3 regions of the Pseudoalteromonas sp. MelDa3 genome follow, and region 1 is predicted to be linked to each of the others. Evidence: predicted binding sites of a transcription regulator. Region 1 holds the regulator's gene; each other region holds the start of a gene.
The links. Region 1 encodes sigma-54, which starts transcription at its own class of promoters, with help from an activator protein. Its sites were predicted from a motif close to GTTGGCACGNNNNTNGNNT; they were not measured.
Positions count from the first base shown of each region.

Region 1 (7,318 bases):
GTGTCTGGCAGACTACGTAATACTTCACCTAAGTCATCGTGGCCCATATCTTCTGTTGCGGCTGCAATGTGCTTAGGTTCCATTTGGGCAATAATGCCTAAACGAACATCTTCTGAGAGTTCTTCAAGAACATCGCCTTGCACATCAGGATCAACCAACTGCCAAAGGAGTCGGCGAATTTTATGCGGTGATGATTCTAATAATAATGCGGTATCACAAGGAGCTGTTTTTGCGAGCATGCGCCTAACTTGAACAAATTGACCACTATTGAGTGACTTAGTCACCTGTTTTAGTTGCTGTAGTGGGTAATCTTGTTCAAAAGCTTCAGGCATTGGCGTCCTTTATAAATTTTTATATTACTTTATGGGGAGAGGTGAGTTAACTGGCGTTACTAACCGTATTTATTTTATATATCTGTTTTAGTTGGGGCATTAGTAATGCGAGCATTATTTTTATAACTGTTTATTCTTGTTCATTAAAACGTTGTGCTATTAATTCTCCAACAGCATGCAAAGCTTGCTCAGAATCGGGGCCTTTGCATACAACTTTAACTTCTTTTCCTTGGCTACTTTCAAGTAACATTAGTGCAAGTACGCTATCGCCTGCGGCTTCTTTGTCATCTTGGAATAATGTGATTGTAGCATCAAATTGTACTGCTAATTGCGCAAGCACAGTAGCTGCTCTGGCGTGTAAGCCTAATTTGTTTTTTATTAAAAAAGTGTCTTCACAATGCATAACTTACTCTACCTAAGCTGAACAGGTGATTATTCAGCTATATTATTTTTCTTGTTCGCGATGGCGAATTTTTACATTGGGATGTGTCATTGCAAAACTTTCACCAATAGTTTGCGCTAAATATACAGAGCGATGTTGTCCGCCAGTACACCCAATGGCAATGGTTAAATAACTGCGGTTATTTCGCTCTAAGTGCGGTAACCACGTTTGTACAAATGTTTGAATTTGCCATGTGAATTTTTGCACTATGCTGTGATTGGCCAAATAATCTTTAACGGGTTGATCTAACCCATTTAAAGGTTTTAATTCAGGTTCCCAATGTGGATTTGGTAAAAAGCGTGCATCAAATACATAATCAGCTTCTTTTGGTATGCCGTGTTTAAAACCAAACGATTCAAACGTGACAATCAGTTGCTTATCTTTTTTACCTAAAATCTTTTCACGAATAGATTCAGCAAGTTGATGAACGCTTAAATCAGTCGTATCTATCATAAAGTCGGCGCGGGTGATTAATACATCAAGTAATTCTTTTTCTTTTTTGATGGCTAAATCAAGAGGCAACGAGTCAATTGATAGTGGGTGTAATCTACGAGTTTCAGAAAAACGTTTGATCAATGTTTGATCGTCGCTATCTAAATAAAATAACGTAGGTTTTGCAAAGCCAGGCAAGTATTCAAGAATATCGTTAAATTCATCTTGTTGTTTAGGGATGTTCCGCACATCAATGCTAACAGCAATTTTATCGTAGCTATCAGACACACTGCGAACTAATGAAGGAAGCAAGTTAACTGGAATATTATCTACGCAATAATAACCTAAATCTTCTACAACGCGTAAAGCAACCGACTTTCCAGAACCAGAACGGCCGCTTATGATAATTAACTCCATTTAACACCCTTTATAAAACTATGATTGATTGACAATAACTTGGTAAAGCTCAGCATCTGATTTTGCACTGCGTAACTGTTTACAAAAATCTTTGTTGTTTAGTTTATCAGCAATAGTTGCTAGAGTCTTTAAGTGCTGCTGGTTATCGCCATCTGGTACGATGAGTGCGACGAAAATATCAACAGGGCGATTATCGATTGCATCAAAATTTATTGGAGTTTCGCTAACGAGTACTAAAGCCAAAGGCTCTTCTGCACCGCTCATTCTTCCATGAGGAATGGCAATGCCACGCCCTATACCTGTACTACCCAATTTTTCTCTGCTCATTAAAGCATTAAGAATATCTTGTTGCGGTAAATACGGAAGTTTGTCGTGAGCAAGTTCGCTAATGAACTCTAAAATTCTTTTTTTGCTATTAAAAAGGACCGCAGCTTTGCTGCAGTCCTGGCATATAAGTGAGCTTAATTTCATCATATTAGTGTCGAGCAAGCTTCTCTTTGTGTTTAATTACTTGTCGATCGAGCTTGTCGATCAACGAGTCAATGGCGGCATACATATCTTGATGTTCTGTAGAGGCAAATAACTCAGCACCGCTTACGTGTATGGTGGCTTCTGCTTTTTGATTTAATTTTTCTACATCGAGAATGACATGAACATTATTAATATGATCAGAGTGTCTTTCTAGCTTCGCAAATTTGGTATTAATATAGTCTCTTAGTGAATCGGTTAATTCTACGTGACGACCAGTTAAGTTTAGTTGCATAAGCATTACCCTCTTTTTTTTGCGTCTTAAATCAAACTTTTACGTTGATTTGACGGTGGAATAGCCAGAGATTCGCGGTATTTTGCGATTGTACGTCTCGCTACTTTAATTCCTTGCTCAGCCAATATATCCGCTATTTTGCTATCACTCAATGGTTTTGCTGAGTTTTCTGCTGCGATTAATTTTCGGATAAGCGCACGGATTGCTGTAGATGAACATTCACCACCGTTTTCGGTGCTTACATGGCTTGAGAAAAAATATTTAAGCTCAAATATACCACGGGGTGTGTGCATATACTTTTGGGTTGTTACGCGCGAAATTGTTGATTCGTGCATTTCTACCATTTCAGCAACATCATTTAAAACCATTGGTTTCATGGCTTCAGGACCGTGTTCAAAAAAGCCTTGTTGTTGCTTAACAATACAATTTGTTACTTTTAATAGCGTGTCGTTTCTACTTTCTAAGCTTTTAATAAACCATTTAGCTTCTTGTAAATGCGAGCGAATAAACTGGCTGTCACCACTGGATTTTACAGTGCGAGACATTGCCGCGTATTGGCTATTAACACGAATTTTAGGCATGCTGTCTGGGTTTAACTCAACAACCCAGCGGCCTTTAATTTTTTTAACTGACACATCAGGAATAACATACTCAGATTCTTCTCTTACAATAGTATCTGCAGGTTTAGGGCTAAGAGTATGTATTAATGTCATTACTTCCTTAAGCTCTTCTTCTTTGAGCTTAGTTTTCTTCATTAATGTACGATAGTCACGAGCAGCTAATAAATCAATATGCTCGGTTAAAATCATTTTTGTTTCATTAATGTAAGGTGTTTCTTTATCAAACTGGTTAAGCTGAATACACAAACACTCTTGTAAACTACGTGCAGCAATACCAACAGGATCAAACAGTTGGATGCGTTTTAATACAGCTTCAATTTCATCAAGTTCGACTTCGTTATCATCTTCGTTTTCTTGATTAAAGCTTTCTAAAATCTCTTCGCAGCTTAGTGTTAAAATACCTGAATCATCGACGGCTTCTACAATCGCAATAGCAATAGCTTCGTCTGTAGGGCTAAATGGCGTTAGTTGTAACTGCCACATTAAATACTCATGGAGCGTTTCAGTAGAGGCGCCTTGGTATATTGATTCGTCTTCAGGCATCGGACCCGATGATGCTGCTGGGGCGGCACTCATGTACTCATCCCAACTAACATCCATAGCCATGTCGTCACTTAGCGTGTCTTTTGCAAGTGCTTCACCACTATCTTGTTCGTATTCACTTGGAGCATCATCGGCAGATGCGCTAACAGTTATGTCATCTGTATCTGCTTTTTGCTCGTTTTTACCTGCAGCGTCTTCTGAATAGTCTGCTTCTTCAACCTCTAATAGCGGGTTGCTGTCGAGAGCTTCTTGTATTTCTTGCTGGAGATCCAATGTACTGAGTTGCAACAAACGAATAGCTTGTTGCAGCTGTGGAGTCATTGTAAGTTGCTGGCCCATGCGCAGCTGTAGTGATTGCCTCATGTATCTCTAACAATCCTTTTATGTTGTTATAATTAATACTAGCAGATGCTTAAAGACATGGCGTAAATGTTACAGCCTAAATTGCTCGCCTAAGTAAACATCGCGTACTGTTTTATCATTTAATACGTGTTCTGGAGTACCTGATGCAATCAGCTCCCCATGAGAAACAATGTAGGCTTTTTCACAAACATCAAGGGTTTCTCTTACGTTATGATCGGTAATTAATACACCAATCCCACGATTTTTAAGATGTTCTATTATTTTCTTTATGTCTAATACCGAAATCGGGTCAACACCTGCAAATGGTTCATCCAGTAATATAAATTTAGGATCTGCTGCCAGCGCACGTGCTATTTCAACACGACGACGTTCGCCTCCTGACAATGCCATACCTTGGCTATCACGAATGTGTTGTATGCTAAATTCATCTAATAATTTATCGAGAGTGTCTTCTCTAGCTTGTTTATTTAACTCTTTGCGCGTTTCTAAAATGGCCATTAAGTTTTGATAAACAGTCAGCTTTCTGAATATTGAAGACTCTTGCGGTAAGTAGCCAATGCCTAATCTAGCACGACTATGCATAGGTAAAAGAGTAATATCGTTATCGTCTATCGATATTTTACCTTTGTCGCTAGGTACAAGTCCTACTATCATATAAAACGTGGTGGTTTTACCTGCACCGTTAGGGCCAAGTAAGCCAACAATACTGCCAGCTTTGACTTCAAGGCCGACGTTTTTTACAACTTCACGGCCTTTATAGCTCTTTGCTAATAGTTCAGCTTTTAATGTACTCATGGTTGACCTTTGTCGCTTTTTTTACTTTTTTTAGTCTCGATTGGCACTAAAATTGTGTGAACGCGGTCAGTTGAGTTTTCATCTTTTTCGGCACTGATTAGCTGCTGCTCTATATCGTAGGTAATGCTTTTAGCATTTATTTTTTGTCCCGCTTGCGATACTTGTGCATTACCAACAAGCGTTAAAAAACGCTTAGATACATCATAACGTACTTCGTCAGCACTGGCGCTCATAGTCGTGCCATCTGATTGCTTTTCTTCAAAGTACGCAGGGCTACCTGTAGCAATTAATAATTGTTTATTATCACCAAGTTCATCGCGTTTATGTACTTCTAAGCGGTCGGCTGTGATACGGCGATTACCGTGAATAATTTCAACGTTTTTCTCAAAAATCCCGACATTAGCTTTTAATTGACCTTCTTGCTTATCGGCGCTTATTGAAATTTGATTTGCAGCCGGTTGCGTATTTTGCTCTGCAGCACTACTATTAAACGCTAGTATAAGTGTAGGAATAATAAGTGATTTTAATATTTTATTGGTCATAATATATGGTTCGCGTATGGTTAATTAGTTTTATCACTTCGGTTTTTAAGTCGGCTTCTAGGCCTTTACCAGTGATTTTTAAATTGGGTCCAGTGATGATAACGGGTTGCTCCGAACGCATTGTTAATAGCTTTATATCTACCTGAATATTATCAGCATTGATTTTGTCTATCATGGCGTTATCGGTTAAGTTTTTGGCAACCACATTGCCTTCTAAAATTAATTGTTTGTCTTCGTATAATGTTGCTTCGTCTGCATTTATTTGCCACGTTTGCTTTTCGTTATATAAAGTAAAAATAGGTTTTTCAAAAAACGTAAAACCTAATTGTTGATATAGCTCCATTTTAGCCGCAGTAACTTTGTGGCTAATTTTACCTTGTTCGTCATAGGCTGTTTGTTTGAGTTCAATGGCTATGTAATCAGGCTTGGCAATAACTTCAGGCTCAGTCTGAGGTACAATATTTGTTTGTGTAAAATAAGGGTACCAAAGCCAAACCATACAGCTAATGAATAAAACGCTTAATATTATGCGCGCTGCATTCATGAACTAGTGCCTTGTGTAGTCAATGCTTTACCATTTTCAAGCATAAGTAAGTCGGTGAGCTCTCTTACTGCACCAAAGCCGCCAGGCATTTGCGTTACATAGTGTGATAAACGTTTAATAAGTGGATGGGCATCATTTACTGCAACAGCAAAGCCGACTAATTCCATAACGGGCATGTCAGGACCATCATCACCGATATAAGCAATTTGTTCATCGCTAAGGTTGAGTTTGTCTTTTAATTCTTGATAGGCAATGAGCTTATTTTCTTGGCCTTGATAAATATGCTGTACGGTTAAGCTGCTCATACGTTGTTGCACTATTTGTGAATGACGACCAGTAATTACAGCCACTTCAAAGCCACTGTTTATAAGCGCTTTAATGCCAAAACCATCTTTTGTATTAAATGCTTTTAGCTCTTCACCTTGATTACCAAGATAAATACGGCCATCAGAAAATACACCATCAATATCGCATATAAGTAGCTTTACTTTTTTAGCGCGTGCTTTTGCATCATCGCTCAGCGGTTGATAGAGTTCTTCAAATTGCATTTATAACACTCCTGCTTTTAATAGGTCTTGCATGTTTAATGCGCCAATAGGTTGGTTTTTCTCATTGACGACGATTAAGCCATTTATACGTTTGTGTTCCATAATATTAAGCGCTTCAGCGGCTAAAATATCTTGTGTAGCCGTAGTACATGACTTAGTCATAACAACATCTATTTGTGTTGTATGAATATCAATTCTTTGCTCTAAAATACGACGCAAATCGCCATCGGTAAATAATCCCACGAGCTGCTGATTTTCATCAACAATGGCTGTCATGCCTAAACCTTTAGCAGACATTTCAATAAGGGCATCTTTAACTGTTTGTGAAACGCTAATAATAGGTGTATTTGCGCCGCTGTGCATAACATCTTTTAAAGTAAGTAATAAGCGCTTGCCTAAACTACCACCTGGGTGAGATAGCGCGAAGTCATCAGCTGTAAACCCGCGAGCTTCTAATAATGCAACTGCCATGGCATCGCCCATCGCAAGCGTTGCAGTGGTACTTGATGTAGGAGCTAGACCCAATGAACAGGCTTCTTTTTCTACTTTAATACACACATGTACATTAGCAAGGGTCGCCATGGTTGATTGCGTATTGCCAGTCATCGATATCATTTTGGCACCAAGTCGTTTTAAAACCGGAATGATATTTAAAACTTCGCTGGTCTCCCCTGAATTAGAAATAAGCATAACCACGTCATTTTTAGTGATCATCCCTAAATCACCATGACTTGCTTCACCAGGGTGAACAAAAAATGCTGGACTGCCAGTGCTTGCAAGGGTTGCCGCTATTTTATTGCCAATATGACCTGATTTACCCATACCAATGACAATAATACGGCCTTCGCAGTCGTACATTAATTGGCACGCGTTATGAAAGTTTTCATCTACATATTGTGCAATATCACTAAGTGCTTGGCGTTCAACATCTAAAACGCGAAGGCCTTGTTCAATAAAATTTAGCGTTGCCATCATTT
Region 1 is NZ_PJBR01000007.1:113,075-120,392, forward strand. It holds gene mgtE (magnesium transporter) at 1-332, opposite strand, end outside; gene CXF89_RS02405 (HPr family phosphocarrier protein) at 463-735, opposite strand; gene rapZ (RNase adapter RapZ) at 778-1,623, opposite strand; gene ptsN (PTS IIA-like nitrogen regulatory protein PtsN) at 1,642-2,094, opposite strand; gene hpf (ribosome hibernation promoting factor) at 2,099-2,386, opposite strand; gene CXF89_RS02425 (RNA polymerase factor sigma-54) at 2,413-3,912, opposite strand; gene lptB (LPS export ABC transporter ATP-binding protein) at 3,982-4,707, opposite strand; gene lptA (lipopolysaccharide transport periplasmic protein LptA) at 4,704-5,249, opposite strand; gene lptC (LPS export ABC transporter periplasmic protein LptC) at 5,239-5,793, opposite strand; gene kdsC (3-deoxy-manno-octulosonate-8-phosphatase KdsC) at 5,790-6,341, opposite strand; gene CXF89_RS02450 (KpsF/GutQ family sugar-phosphate isomerase) at 6,342-7,313, opposite strand; gene CXF89_RS02455 (calcium/sodium antiporter) at 7,317-7,318, opposite strand, start outside.

Region 2 (7,318 bases), on a different contig from region 1:
GATCAAGCGGCATCATTGTTAACACCAAAGAAGGTGCGGTTAGGTTAACCGACATTGCAGAGATTGCGTAACAAATTTAATATTTCTTGCCTGCCAGCAGGCCACAGATTAACAGGTTAGAGGTGAACTATGAGCTTCAATATTGCATTAACCGGCCTAGCTGCCGCACAAAAAGATTTAGACGTAACTGCAAATAATATTGCAAACGTGAATACAACAGGTTTTAAAGAGTCGCGCGCTGAGTTTGCTGATGTGTATGCATCGTCAGTATTTAGCTCTGGTAAAACTAAAAATGGTGATGGTGTTCAAACCGCTATGGTTGCACAGCAGTTTCATCAAGGCTCACTGCAATTTACAAATAACTCACTTGATTTAGCGATCACTGGTGAAGGTTATTTCGCGATGAGTGAAGACTTAGGTTCTCAAGATTTTTCATATACTCGTGCAGGTGCATTCAAATTAAATGAAGATAATTTTGTAGTAGATGCTAAAGGTAATTTTTTACAAGGTTTCCCTGTTGATGAAGCTACAGGTGCCACTACATCAGTAAGTTTGAGTACTTCATCACCATTACAAATACCGGATTCGTCTGGTTCTCCTCGCGCAACAAGTAAAGTGTATTCATCATTTAACTTAGATTCACGAGAAACTCAACCCACAGTTGATACTTTCGATTCAAATACAAGTGCTTCTTATAATAGTTCTACATCAACTACAGTGTATGACTCATTAGGTGAGCCACATGTTTTACAGCTGTTCTTTGTAAAGCAAGACCCAGAAAATACACCAAACGAATGGGACGTTTACGCAACTTTAGACGGGAAAAATTTTGGGACAGATGGAGTTGAAACAGTCGCAGGTTCACATACCCCTATAGATACTTTTGAATTTACATCAGCAGGTTTGCCTGATGTTGAATTACCAGCTATAACGTTCCCTGATATAGACCTAGCTTCTGATGCGACTACAGGTTTGACTTCTCTTTTAACTAATGGTGCAAGTTTTCCTGATAAAGTGTCAGTCAGTTGGCGTGATGAAGCGGGAACAAGTAATAAAGTACCTACCCAGTTTGCAGGTAACTTTGAAGTAAAAGCACTTGAGCAAGATGGCGCTACCGTTGGCCGTTTAGCCGGGATTGACATTGGTACTGATGGTAAGGTAGTTGCGTCTTACAGTAATGGTGACTCAACTTTTTTAGGTCAAGTTGCTATGGTACGCTTTTCTAACTCACAAGGCTTACAGCAAGTAGGTGATACTGCTTGGAAAAAAAGTTTAACATCTGGTGATCCCATTGCAGGTGAGCCAGGATCAGGTACTTTAGGATCGATAAACTCATCAGCACTTGAGCAATCAAATACTAACCTTACAAACGAGCTTGTAGACTTAATTACTGCACAGCGTAATTACCAAGCAAACTCACGTGCGCTTGAAGTTAACTCAACTATTCAGCAAAGTATTTTGCAGATTCGATAAGCTAAACCCTATTAAATATATTAGGCTGCATTTTTGCAGCCTTTTTTATAAGTCCTCTTTGCAAGCCCTTCTAAATACCTCTCAATGTTGCGTCAAATTTAATCTGGCATCTATTTTGCATTTGTAAGTTCAGAGATTTTTTATGTGAGTCGATACTATGGACAAAATGGTCTACATTGCGGCCTCTGGCGCTAAGCAAAGCCTACAAGGGCTTGCTTTAAAAGCCAATAATTTGGCAAATGCAAATACAACGGGTTTTAAAGCTGACTTTGCGCAGGCGCGTTCTATGCAAGCGTTTGGCGAAGGTTTGCCTACACGAGTATTTTCAATGCAAGAGCGTCCGGGTTCTAACATGGTATCGGGTGGCATTGTTCAAACCGGGCGAGACTTAGATATCGCGATGAGCGATAACGCATGGCTTGCTGTGCAAGATGCCTCCGGTAATGAAGCTTACACAAAAGTGGGTACGTTAAACGTTACTGCTCAAGGCATGCTCGTAACCAGTCATGGTCGTCAAGTTATTGGCGAAGGGGGACCTGTTATTTTACCTGTCCCAGTCGAAAAAATAGGGTTTAGCCAAGATGGCGCTATTCAAGTTCGACCACAAGGCGCTCCAGCTAACTTTTTAGAAGAAATAGACACGCTTAGAGTAGTAGAAGCAAATAGCTCACAGCTCGAAAAAGGTAACGATGGTTTATTTAGACCAAAAGCAAATGTAACAGTAGATACCTCTGCCAATGTAAAAGTTTTAAGTGGTTCGCTTGAAATGTCTAATGTGAACCCTGTTCACGAAATGGTCGACATGATAAGCCACCAGCGCCAATTTGAATTACAAGTGAAATTAATGAAAACAGCTGAAGAAATTGACGAGCGTCAAGATCAGTTATTACGCATAGTTTAACTTTAAAGTGAGGACACGATTATGAATCCAGCATTGTGGATCAGTAAAACTGGGCTAGACGCTCAACAAACCGATATATCGGTTATCTCAAATAATTTAGCGAATGCGAGTACCGTAGGCTATAAAAAAAGCCGCGCTATATTTGAAGATTTACTTTATCAAAATATTAATCAACCAGGTGGTCGTTCATCGCAAGATACCGAAATGCCATCGGGCTTAATGTTAGGTGCGGGTGCTAAAGTTGTAGCTAACCAAAAAGAGTTTACGCAAGGCAACATGTTGACCACCGAAAATTCACTAGATTGGATGATTTCTGGTGAAGGTTTTTTTGAAGTACTGCAACCAGATGGCAATATTGCTTACTCGCGCAATGGTCAGTTTACTACCGATGGCGATGGACGAATTGTAACATCGGGAGCAGGTTACGTTATTCAGCCAGAAATGAATGTACCTGATGACGCGCAATCAATTACGGTTTCGCAAGACGGCGAAGTATCTGTACGTGTTGCAGGCCAAGCTGATAACGTGGTCATTGGTCAGCTTACTATTAGTGATTTTATTAATCCGTCGGGCCTTGAGCCAATTGGTCAAAACCTTTATACCGAAACCGCTGTAAGTGGTGCGCCGGTACAAGGTAATCCTGGTGTTGAAGGGTTAGGTAGCATTATTCAAGGCTCACTCGAAACTTCAAACGTAAATGTAACTGAAGAGCTCGTAAACCTAATTGAAACTCAGCGTATTTACGAAATGAACTCAAAAGTAATTTCGGCCGTTGACGAAATGATGAGTTATATCAATCAACAGCTTTAATAGAGTAGGGGGAATTATGCGTAATATTATTTTATTTACAGCGGGCACATTATTTTTAAGTGGCTGTATGTCTACGCAAAATAGTGAAGTAGTGCAGGACGACCCTTACTACGCACCTATGTACCCCGAGCCTATTTTAGAGCCGCTGGTAGCCACAGGTTCATTGTTTAATACTCATACATCAAACGACTTATATTCTGATAAAAAAGCGCTACGTACTGGCGATATAATTACGGTTAAATTGCAAGAGTCTACTCAAGCAACAAAAGCCGCTAAAACAGAAACAGACAAAGAAACCGACGCAAGCTTAGACCCAGTGATTGGCTTAGGTGGTCTACCTGTAAATATAGGTGGCGATAGTATTCAGTTTGGCATTGGTAGCGATTCGTCGTTTACGGGCGATTCAAAATCAAACCAGTCAAACAGCTTAGTGGGCGATATTTCGGTTAATGTAATGCGCGTTTTACCTAATGGTAACTTAGTTATTCGCGGCGAAAAATGGCTAACGCTTAATACCGGTGAAGAGTTTATTCGTTTAGAAGGGCTAGTACGCCCTCAAGACGTAAGCGCCGATAATACGGTTGAATCAAACCGCATTGCTAATGCACGTATTCAATACTCAGGTAAAGGGCAAACGCAAGAAGCGCAAAGTCCTGGTTGGCTTACACGTTTCTTTAGCAGTTCGCTGTTTCCATTTTAGAGGGTAACAACATGAATAGCCTTAAAGCTTTATGTTTAGTTGTGTTATTAGGTTGGCAGTTTACTGCCAGTGCTGAGCGCATAAAAGATGTGTCTATGGTTGAAGGCGTACGCTCTAACCAATTAGTTGGTTATGGCTTAGTGGTTGGTTTACCAGGCACTGGCGAGCAAAACTCATACACACAACAAAGTTTTAGAGGCATGTTGAACAGCTTTGGTATTACGCTACCCTCAACTCAAAGTCCTAAAATTAAAAATGTTGCCGCTGTTGCTGTGCATGCAGAATTACCTGCATTTAGAAAGCCCGGACAAACAATAGATATTACGGTTTCTTCTATTGGTAGTGCAGGCAGTTTACGTGGCGGTACTTTACTACAAACCTTTTTAAAGGGGGTAGATGGTAACGTATACGCTATTGCACAAGGTAGCTTAATTGTCGGTGGCTTAGGCGCACAAGGCCTTGATGGTAGTAAGGTTGTAATTAACACCCCTACAGTTGGTCGTATACCAAATGGCGCAACAGTTGAACGCACTGTAGAAAGCCCATTTATGCAAGGCGATTACATTACCTTCAACCTAAACCGCCCAGACTTTACAACGGCAAAACGCCTAGAAAAAACAATTAATGACCTAGTTGGCCCAAATAGCGCACAAGCAATTGATTCTGTTTCTATCCGTGTTATTGCACCACGCGATGCATCCCAGCGTGTATCGTACTTATCGACACTCGAAAACTTAGAATTTAAGCCAGCTGATATGGCCGCTAAAATTATAGTTAACTCGCGTACCGGTACAATTGTCATTGGCAAAAACGTTAAGCTTCAGCCTGCGGCTATAACTCATGGTGGCTTAACAGTAACAATTGCAGAGCAACAAAATGTGTCACAACCAAACCCGCTAGCAAACGGTGATACAGTTGTCACACAGCAAAGTATTATTGATGTAAACCAAGACGACTCGCGCGCCTTTGTATTTAATCCAGGTGTAAGCCTTGACGATTTAGTTCGCGCAATTAACGAAGTAGGCGCAGCGCCTGGTGACTTAATGGCTATTTTAGAAGCACTAAAAGAAGCCGGCGCAATTAACGGGCAGTTAGTTGTTATATAAATAACTCAAGTCAATAAATAACGTATTACTTAAGCTCTATATTTTTGAAACAAGATATAGGGCTTTTTATTTACAGCAACTTAAGTTTATTATTTTTATCTTCCTCGTTTTATCGGTAGTGGCTCAATTTTTGCATTTTTAACTGCATTATTCATTTTGTGTCAAAAAGCCGATGGAAACTAATCACCTCGATAAACAAAACTTTTTTGATTTAGGCAACTTAGATTCACTTCGTAAAGAAGCCTTAACCAGTGGCGATGCATCAACTGATGCCTCTAAAGCTGCGCTTAAAAAAGCGGCCGCACAATTTGAAGCTATTTTTACGCAAATGCTGCTCAAAGGAATGCGCAAAGCTAACGAAGCATTTGAAGACAAAGACAGCCCATTTAATTCAAGTGGCGTAAAGTTTTTTGAAGAAATGCACGATCAGCAACTTTCAACAGAGCTTTCATCAAATGGCTCGTTAGGCCTTGCCGATTTAATTGTTCAGCAGTTATCGCCTGAGTCTAAAAACTTTATGCCAGGTTCGGTGCTTAGAACAACTAACGATATTTTCAGCGATACGCAAGTCGGATCCGCTCTTCCTCATGAGCAAAAAAATAAGCAACCCGATCTTATCGTTAAAAGTACTAAAGCCGATATTGCTGAGCCTAAGGTTAATACTGCAGAGTCTAAAACCGATAGCCCAACATTTAAAAATGCAGAAGAGTTTGTAAGTTCAGTGTGGGAACACGCTAAAACTGCAGCGCAAAAAATAGGTTTAAACCCAGCGGTAATGGTTGCTCAAGCGGCACTTGAAACCGGTTGGGGTAAACACATTATTAATAAAAGTGACGGTGGCAGCTCAAATAACTTATTTAATATTAAGTCAGATAAAAGCTGGGAAGGCGATAAAGCAAGCAAAGTAACGCTTGAGTTTGAGCAAGGCACACCCGTTAAAAAACAAGCAAGCTTTAGAGCCTACGATTCAATTAAAGATAGCGTGAACGACTTCGTTGATTTTTTAACGCAAAACCCACGCTACCAAGAAGCATTACAAAATACAGCAAAACCAAATGACTTTTTAGATTCATTACAAAAAGCAGGTTATGCAACCGATCCAAATTATGCCAGCAAAATAAAAAATGTGCTCAATAGCAGCCAGCTAAAAGACATTGCGGCAAACGTGATCCGCCAAGGAGTAGAGTAACATGTCGTTTAATTTATTAAACATTGCCAGTTCTGGGGTTAGAGCAAGTTCGGAGCTACTGCAAACGACAAGTAAAAACATCGCCAATGTTAATACCGAAGGCTATGTGCGCGAGCGTACAGAGTTTACCACTATGGTTGATAACCAAGTGGGGCGAGGCGAAACATACCGATTACTAAATGAGTTTGCTCAGTCACAGCTAAATCGTGACACCTCTAATAAATCGTTTTTCGATCAGTTTATTACTGAGGCAAATCGAGTTGATACTATTTTTTCTGAAGAGTCTAATAACCTATCTACAGGCATTAACTCTTTATTTAATAACGTACAAGAAGCGCTTAATCAACCGTCATCTACCGTTGCTCGCTCATTAGTAATGACCGACGCGCAAAGCTTAATTGATCAAATGGATAGACTTTCGGGCATCGTGCTTGATCAAAAAAGTGTAGTGAACGAGCAGCTTGAAATTTTTTCAGACGAAGCAAACTCACTCATTCAAAGTATTAGTACGCTAAATCAAAATATTGCAGCCGTTAATGGCACTAATAATGCCGCAGATGCAAGCTCTACCTATAACGAACGCGATAAAGCAATACGCGACTTATCAGAGCTAATAGACATAGAAACGCTTGATGGTCCAAATGGCGAAAAACTCGTTTTTATGGGCACAGGCGAAGCAGTTGTTATGCAAAATGGCGCATTTAACTTATTCTCGATGACAGGGGATCCCGATCCTAACTTTAAAGAATTCACGCTTGACGTTAATGGTGGCAAAGCAGTGCCGCTTGAAGTTGATGTAAGCAAGCTTAAAGGCAAAATTGGCGGCTTACTCGCTTTTAGAGATGACATATTAGTCCCTGCTCAAAACCAAATTGGTCAAATGGGCTTAGCGATAGCCGACGCATTTAACGAGCAAAACAAATTGGGTATGGATGCAACAGGTCAGCTAGGTGGTAATATTTTTAATATACCTACCGTTGGCGCTTATGCGTATCAAGCGAATACTGGTGATGCCGGTATGACTGCAACTGTAGAGCCTGGTAAGGGCAGTGAGCTTCCGGCAAGTGACTTTATTATTACTTATACGAGTGCGACATCGGTTTCTATTCAACCGGTAGATAATAAAGGCGAACCGCTAG
Region 2 is NZ_PJBR01000002.1:67,795-75,112, forward strand. It holds gene CXF89_RS00725 (flagellar hook assembly protein FlgD) at 1-71, shown strand, start outside; gene flgE (flagellar hook protein FlgE) at 130-1,473, shown strand; gene CXF89_RS00735 (flagellar basal body rod protein FlgF) at 1,631-2,374, shown strand; gene flgG (flagellar basal-body rod protein FlgG) at 2,396-3,184, shown strand; gene flgH (flagellar basal body L-ring protein FlgH) at 3,201-3,884, shown strand; gene CXF89_RS00750 (flagellar basal body P-ring protein FlgI) at 3,896-4,990, shown strand; gene flgJ (flagellar assembly peptidoglycan hydrolase FlgJ) at 5,163-6,179, shown strand; gene flgK (flagellar hook-associated protein FlgK) at 6,181-7,318, shown strand, end outside.
Region 2: flgJ (flagellar assembly peptidoglycan hydrolase FlgJ) is a predicted target of sigma-54. The motif match lies at 5,108-5,126, and genes of this name have one in related genera.

Region 3 (7,318 bases), on a different contig from region 1:
CTTTTTTGGTTGTCAGCATTTTTCAAAAACGAATGAGCTATTACAAGCCCAAGATGAAAAACAGATTAACTGGCAGGTGTAAATAACCTGGGCTCTGAATAATAAATTTATCTCATGCAGCTCTTTTCAGCGCATTAAAAAAGGCTTCCATATTATGGAAGCCTTTTTGTTTAGTTGGGGCGTATTGAATTAAAAATCGAGCTCTTCAATCGCAATACTGTCTGCAAAGTAGTCTAGTTCTTGTAGTTCTTTACGTAGGCGTTGTTTGTCTTTTATTGCTTCTATTTCACGCCATTTTCTTTTTTTATTTTTCTGGGAGGTTTTCCTTGTTGTATCTGGTCCTTCTAATATCTCTAATATATCGTTTAGGCTATCCATGAACTTCTCCTATTGATTTTATTGACCTCAAGAATACCTATACCACAGGCATAACTAAAATAGAACAAAAAAGTGACAGTTATGTTACGGGGATGTGATGAGTTGATGAAGGTTTATACGAAGATTATATAGAGGAGTAGCGTATTTTAGGCATAAAAAAACGCCGCTATTGCGACGTTTTTTAAAACACGATTATAGCAAATTACATTGCTTTAAAGCGCGCTTCTAGTTGTTCTTGTGCATCAGCAAAAGAGCGAATACCTTCAGCTAGTTTTTCAGTAGCCATAGCATCTTGGTTATGTAACCAACGGAACTGCGCTTCTGTAAGTGGCTCTGGTTTTGGCTCTTGTGGAACATCGCTTTCAAGCAAATATTCTTGTGCGCCTTCAAGGTTGCCTAAATCTTCTAAAAGATTAGGGCTAATAGTTAGCTTGTCACAACCTGTAAGTGCAATAATCTCGCCTGTATTACGGAAACTTGCACCCATCACAACTGTTTTGTAGTCATGGCGTTTGTAAAATTCAAAAATGCTGCGTACAGACTGAACACCTGGATCTTGTAGCGGATCTGTTGGTTTTTCCATACCGTTAGCAACGTGCCAATCTAAAATACGACCAACAAATGGCGAAATTAGAAATACGTTTGCATCGGCACACGCGCGAGCTTGGGCATCGCTAAATAATAAAGTAAGGTTACATTTAGTGCCTTCTTTTTCTAGCTGCTCAGCGGCTTTAATACCTTCCCACGTAGACGCTACTTTAATTAAAATTTTGTCTTTGCTTACACCTTCTTTTTCGTAAAGGCTAAGTAGGGTATGTGCTTTATCAATTGTAGCTTGTGTATTAAACGAAAGGCGTGCATCTACTTCAGTAGAAATATAACCTGGTACAATCTCGCTAATTTCTTTACCAAGTAATACGGCAAAGTAATCACATGCTAGTTCAAGTTGTTTAGCAGGCTCTTGCTCGGTTTCTTTTGCGTAGCTCCAAGCTTTATCTAGGTAAGGCTTATATGCTTCAATCTCGCTCGCTTTTAATAAAAGTGACGGGTTTGTAGTTGCATCTTCTGGTTGATGCTTTTTAATAGCTTCAATATCACCAGTGTCGGCCACAATAGATGAATGTTGTTTTAGCCTTTGTAGAGCTGAAGTCATTTGCTTTCCTCATTCCAAGCAAGTTAAAAGAAAAATCTAATCACTCTTAATATATACAATCCATACTGCAACAGTGTGACAATGCTTGATAGGTCTTATGTCCTTATCAATAAAAAAACGGCAATGCATGGGTTATTAAGAGAGGATTTATTTAAACAAAACGTGCTTTTCGTTTCATTTAATGTTGAAATTGACACTAAATAAATTACAAGTCAATAGCTAACTATGATCACTGTTATTTCACCTGCAAAAAATCTTGATTACGAAACGCCACCCGCAACAGACAAGTTCACTCAGCCTGAATTACTAGAGCACAGCGAAGAGCTCATGAAAGTATGCCGTGAACTAACACCAGCGCAAATTGGCAGTTTAATGAAAATTAGCGATAAGCTTTCTGGACTTAACGCTGCGCGCTTTAGCGAGTGGGCACAACCGTTTACACAAAATAATGCTAAACAAGCCGCACTTGCCTTTAATGGCGATGTATATGGCGGTTTAGATGCAAGTACGCTTAAAGCTAGCGAGCTTGATTACGCACAAAACCATTTGCGTATTCTCTCGGGTTTATACGGGTTATTAAAACCACTTGATCTAATGCAAGCTTACCGTCTTGAAATGGGCACCAAGCTTGAAAACTCGCGTGGCAAAAACTTATACGAGTTTTGGGGCAGCGTAATAGCGAACAAACTAAACGACGTATTAAAAGCACAAGACGCGCAATACTTAGTTAACCTTGCTTCAAACGAATACTTTAAAGCGGTAGATAAAAAAGCATTAAATGCGCAAATTATTACCCCACACTTTAAAGACTGTAAAAACGGTCAATACAAAGTAATTAGCTTTTACGCTAAAAAAGCACGCGGCATGATGGCGCGCTACATTATCGAAAATAAAGTAACGCAGTTAAGCCAACTTAAAGAGTTTAAGGTAGCAGGTTATTACTTTAGCCCTGAGGCAACAGTTAAAGAGCTTGAGCCGGTATTTATGCGCGACGAACAAAATTAGGTTTATAAGCTTAAATAAAAAATTTAAAAGCCATGCATTGCATGGCTTTTTTGATGTTGGCGTTATATTTGCAATCTCATCTAATATTAATGAGAACACTAATTAAATAGGTGCAAATAAAATGATCAGCATTCCGTCAATTGACGAAGCCGAAAAACTAATAGAAGAAAAGCTCGGAGGGTGGTTTGATGTTGTAATAAGCCATATCCCTAATTTTATAGTTGCGATACTGATCGCAATTGTGTTTTCAATATTGGCGCGCTTTGCTGGCAAGCTGATGAAAAACATATTACGCCGCTCTCTCGACTCAACACAAATTGCCGACTTAATGGCGTCAATTTTTAAAGTTATTGTGTTGTGTATAGGTTTATTTATAGCGCTCGATTTTGTTGGGCTAAAAGGCACCGTAACTTCGTTACTTGCTGGTGCGGGTATTGTGGGTTTAGCCATTGGTTTTGCGTTTCAAGACATGACCGAAAACCTAATTGCTGGTATAGCAATGGGTGTACGTAAGCCATTTAAAACAGGTGACGTAATAGAAACCGATGATGTGTTTGGTTCAATACATTCTATAAACCTACGTAACACGCTAATAGAGAGCTTTTACGGGCAGTTAATACTGGTACCAAACAAAGTATTATTTAGGAACGTACTAAAAAACTACACCACTTTAGGTGTTAGGCGCATAGAGGTACCCGTAGGTATTTCGTACGGCGACGACATAGAAAAAGCAAAAGACGTCATCGTCGAAAAAATAAATGAATTTGATTTCGTAATACGTAAAGACGAAACCGCAGTATACGCCGAAGGTTTTGGTGACAGCAGCATTAACTTACTGGTATGGTTTTGGATTAAATACCCAGGCGAGCCTGACTTTATGACGGTACGCCACAAAGGTGTTGTTGCCGTTAAGCAGGCACTTGATGAAGCTGATATTAGTATTCCATTCCCAATTCGTACTTTAGATTTTGGTATTAAAGGCGGCGAAAAACTCGATGCCATGATAAGCGATAAAATAAGCCAGCAATCATCAAATAAAGACAGTGGTGAGGGGACTGACTCTAACCAAAGTGAGTAATTTAGTTAAAGCTCATTAGGCAAAAGCATTGGGAAATAGTTACTTACCAACAGCGCGTTTTTACAGAGTAAAATTGCGCTGTTGGTTTTTATAAACGGATTATTAGCCAAAAGTTAAATACCTAGTGTTGTGTCTATTGAATATCAATGCTGATCAGTTCTCTGACTATAGGAGTGTTTAATAAGTAAAAGTAGTGTTTATCCACCGACTTCTTTACTACCTTTGCAGCATACTTTGGAATAGCACCCCCATCTATTTCAATAACTAAATCATCCTCTTTCAGTCCCGCTCGATCGGCTGAAGAACCTGTGTAAACCTTTACAAAATTAACTGAGTTTATTTCAAGGCTAAAAATCAGAGATAGCCACGCTAGCATCAAATCCAAATCACTCTTCTTCAGCATTACAAAAACTGAATATAAACAATAGTGTAAAAATTAGGGTGTCATTTTTAGCTTCTTTTTACGCATAACAAGTTCGTAGAGTTGCGCGCTTATATTTATAAGTTAAACAGTAACCAAACGATCTGTTGGTTCAATTGTTTAGATAGCTGTACTAAAACGAGGATGGTGACTAATGCTGATGTAACTTGTTCTATTAGCCAAGCCAGTAGTATGTTTGGTATTAGTGGGGCTATCGCTTTGGTGGGAGGAATAATTGCATTACATAGGTTTTATTTTATCTTTGTACTCAACAGCTAAACTCGCCTTAAACAGGGTATAAAAAAGCGCAGCTTGTGTTGGAGTAACAAGCCGCGCTTATGAATTAGTTATACAAATAAGTTTATGTGGTGCGTATTAAATAACGCTAATTTTATTACGAATGATTTTTACGCCATCCATATTTTCTAAAAACTTTTGAGCTAGTGCGCGCTGAAAACCAGTTTGTGCTTCACCATATAAATCTACTTCACCATTTTTTACCTGCACACGAATATCACTTAACGCTAGGTTAGGATTAGTTCGTAGGGTGTTGGTGATAGCTTGTTGTAAGTTAGGTTGAGTGGCTACACTGCTTACTACGGCCATGTTGGTTGCTGCACTTACCTTTGTAGCGCAAGCTAATAAAAATAAACAACAAAATGATACTAAAGCGATAGTTAACTTGAAGCGGTTCATAACTTAATCCTTACATTACGGTGAATAGTGCAGCCACAATATGGAAATTCCATCGGCTAGGTTATCTTTGTAGTTACAATTTCGGTGCCAATATTAACGCTATGAAATATAAGGGGATTTTATTAAGTGGGAATTCAGGTGGGCAAAAATTACATTTAAATGAGTATGAGTTACATGCTTGGGTTACATATGTAACAGGTACAAGTGACAGAGCTATAAAGCTTGCATTAAAAAGCCGACAAAAGCCGGCTTAGTATAAAAATGTTTTAGGTTACTTTTTCTTTTTAACCTTAGCCTTTTTCTTGGCTTTCATTTTTACTGGATCTTTACGCTTTTTAGCAGGTGGCTTAGCTTCTTTATGCTGTGGCTCGACACCTCTAATTACACGGCGTTTTAATTTTTGTTCAACGTAGCGCTCTACTTTATATAAAATACCAATATCGTGTGCTTCAACTAGCGATATTGCTATCCCTTTTTTACCAGCACGGCCAGTACGACCAATACGGTGTACATATACGTCGGCAGTACGCGGCATATCAAAGTTAATAACGTGGCTGATATCAGATACGTCAATACCACGTGCAGCTACGTCGGTAGCAACTAATATGCTTGTTTTGCCACTGTGGAAGTTTTCCATGGCTTTCATACGTTTGTCTTGTGGCATTTCGCCGCGTAACCACGCTGCTTTTACATCGTTAGTTGTAAGTTCGCCAATCAATGTTTCTAAGCGTTCGCGAGTTTTAACAAACACAATCGCTTTAGTTACGTCAGGATTTTTTAGCGTATTAACTAATAATTCAAGTTTGTGATGATAATCGTCGGCTAAATGTACCCATTGGTGAATTTTAGCCTTTTCTTTACGTGACGATTCGGCTTCTAATAGAGCTGGGTCGTTTAATGTTTTTTCAGCAAACCTTTCTACGCTGTCACCTTCAAGTGTTGCTGAGAATAAAAAACATTGGCGACGATTTTTAGCTTCGTCACAAATACGGCTCATTTCCTTTTTAAAACCCATATCTAACATGCGATCTGCTTCATCAATAATAAGCATTTCTACATGTTCAGCATGAAAGTTTTCGGTTTCTAGGTATTCCATTAATCGACCTGGTGTGGCGATTAAAATATCGTTATTTTTTTCAAAAATTTCTTTATGCGTGCCGTAGTTAATACCGCCTGTTACTACACCAATTTTTAGGTGTGTGCGTTTAGCTAGCAGTTCACATTGTTCATGAATTTGATAAGCCAGCTCACGAGTTGGGGTCATAACGAGTACGCGCGCAAAACCAGGGTCACGACGTGGGAAATCCAGTAAGTACTGAATAGCCGGAATTAAAAATGCCGCTGTTTTACCTGTACCAGTAGGCGCAGATGCTAAAATATCGCGCCCCTGTAGTGCTTCAGGAATAGCTTGTTGTTGAATGCTGGTTGGCGTCTCGTAGCCCATTTTATTAATGGCATCGAGTAGCTTGTTATCAAGATCAAATTCAGAAAATTGCATAGAGTGTCTAAAATAAGGGACAATTACCCTGATTATACGCGCTATGCTGCGCTTGGTGAATGAAAAGGTGAAAAAATGTCTGGTTTTGTATTTAAACAATTTAAAGTTGAACACGACCACTGTGCAATGAAAGTTTCTACCGATGGCATTTTGCTTGGTGCATGGGCTAATTTAAGCGGCGTAAAGTCATTACTTGATATAGGCACCGGCACCGGCTTACTAGCACTAATGTGTAAGCAGCGCAGTAATGAGCTTGATATAACTGCGGTAGAAATTGACGAAAGCGCCTATACCCAAGCATTACAAAATGTAGCTAATAGTCCGTGGCCAACTATAAGTATTACGCACCAAACTATTCAGCGCTTTAGTAGTGAAGTTAAATTTGACGTGGTTATCTCTAATCCACCGTATTTTAATCACAGTTTAAAAGGCGATAATGCTGCGCGTAATGCCGCACGCCATACCGACGGATTAAGTTTTGAAGAGTTAATTAATGCCTTTAAACATTTAAGCCATAGTGGTTCCCGCTTTAGCTTAATACTCCCAAGCGTTGAAGGCGCATTATTTATTGAGCTTGCTATTCAAAATGGGCTTTATTTAAATACTCATTGCCAAGTAAAATCCACGCCCAACAAAGATATTAGCCGCAGTTTAATGACATTTAGCTACGTAAAAAGCGATATAGAATCATCAACCCTGTGTATTAGAAACTTAGATAATACCTACACTGCTGATTATATAGCCCTGTGCAAAGCATTTTATTTGAAAATGTAAATTGCCTAGTTATGTAGGTTATCTAGTAATAAAGGATAATTTACCTATTATGCATACGTATTCAATTTTTATTTAATCAATTACCAATCTAGTGTTAACCACTTGTAAATAACATCGAGTAGTTGTTTTGCTCGCTCAACAATTGGATCACACACTATGAAACTCAATAAAATAATCACCACCGCAGGTTTAAGCCTAGGATTGCTCTTACCTAGCATTGCGACTGCTACGCCCACCACATTTGTACATTTGTTTGAATGGAATTGGCAAGATGTAGCGCAAGAATGTGAGCAATACCTAGGACCAAAAGGCTAC
Region 3 is NZ_PJBR01000006.1:21,445-28,762, forward strand. It holds gene ung (uracil-DNA glycosylase) at 1-82, shown strand, start outside; gene CXF89_RS01650 (DUF3545 family protein) at 190-378, opposite strand; gene tal (transaldolase) at 581-1,531, opposite strand; gene yaaA (peroxide stress protein YaaA) at 1,757-2,536, shown strand; gene CXF89_RS01665 (mechanosensitive ion channel family protein) at 2,658-3,614, shown strand; gene CXF89_RS01670 (PDZ domain-containing protein) at 3,748-3,999, opposite strand; gene CXF89_RS01675 (BON domain-containing protein) at 4,411-4,731, opposite strand; gene srmB (ATP-dependent RNA helicase SrmB) at 5,003-6,229, opposite strand; gene CXF89_RS01690 (tRNA1(Val) (adenine(37)-N6)-methyltransferase) at 6,305-7,003, shown strand; gene CXF89_RS01695 (alpha-amylase) at 7,160-7,318, shown strand, end outside.
Region 3: CXF89_RS01675 (BON domain-containing protein) is a predicted target of sigma-54. The motif match lies at 4,805-4,823, and genes of this name have one in related genera.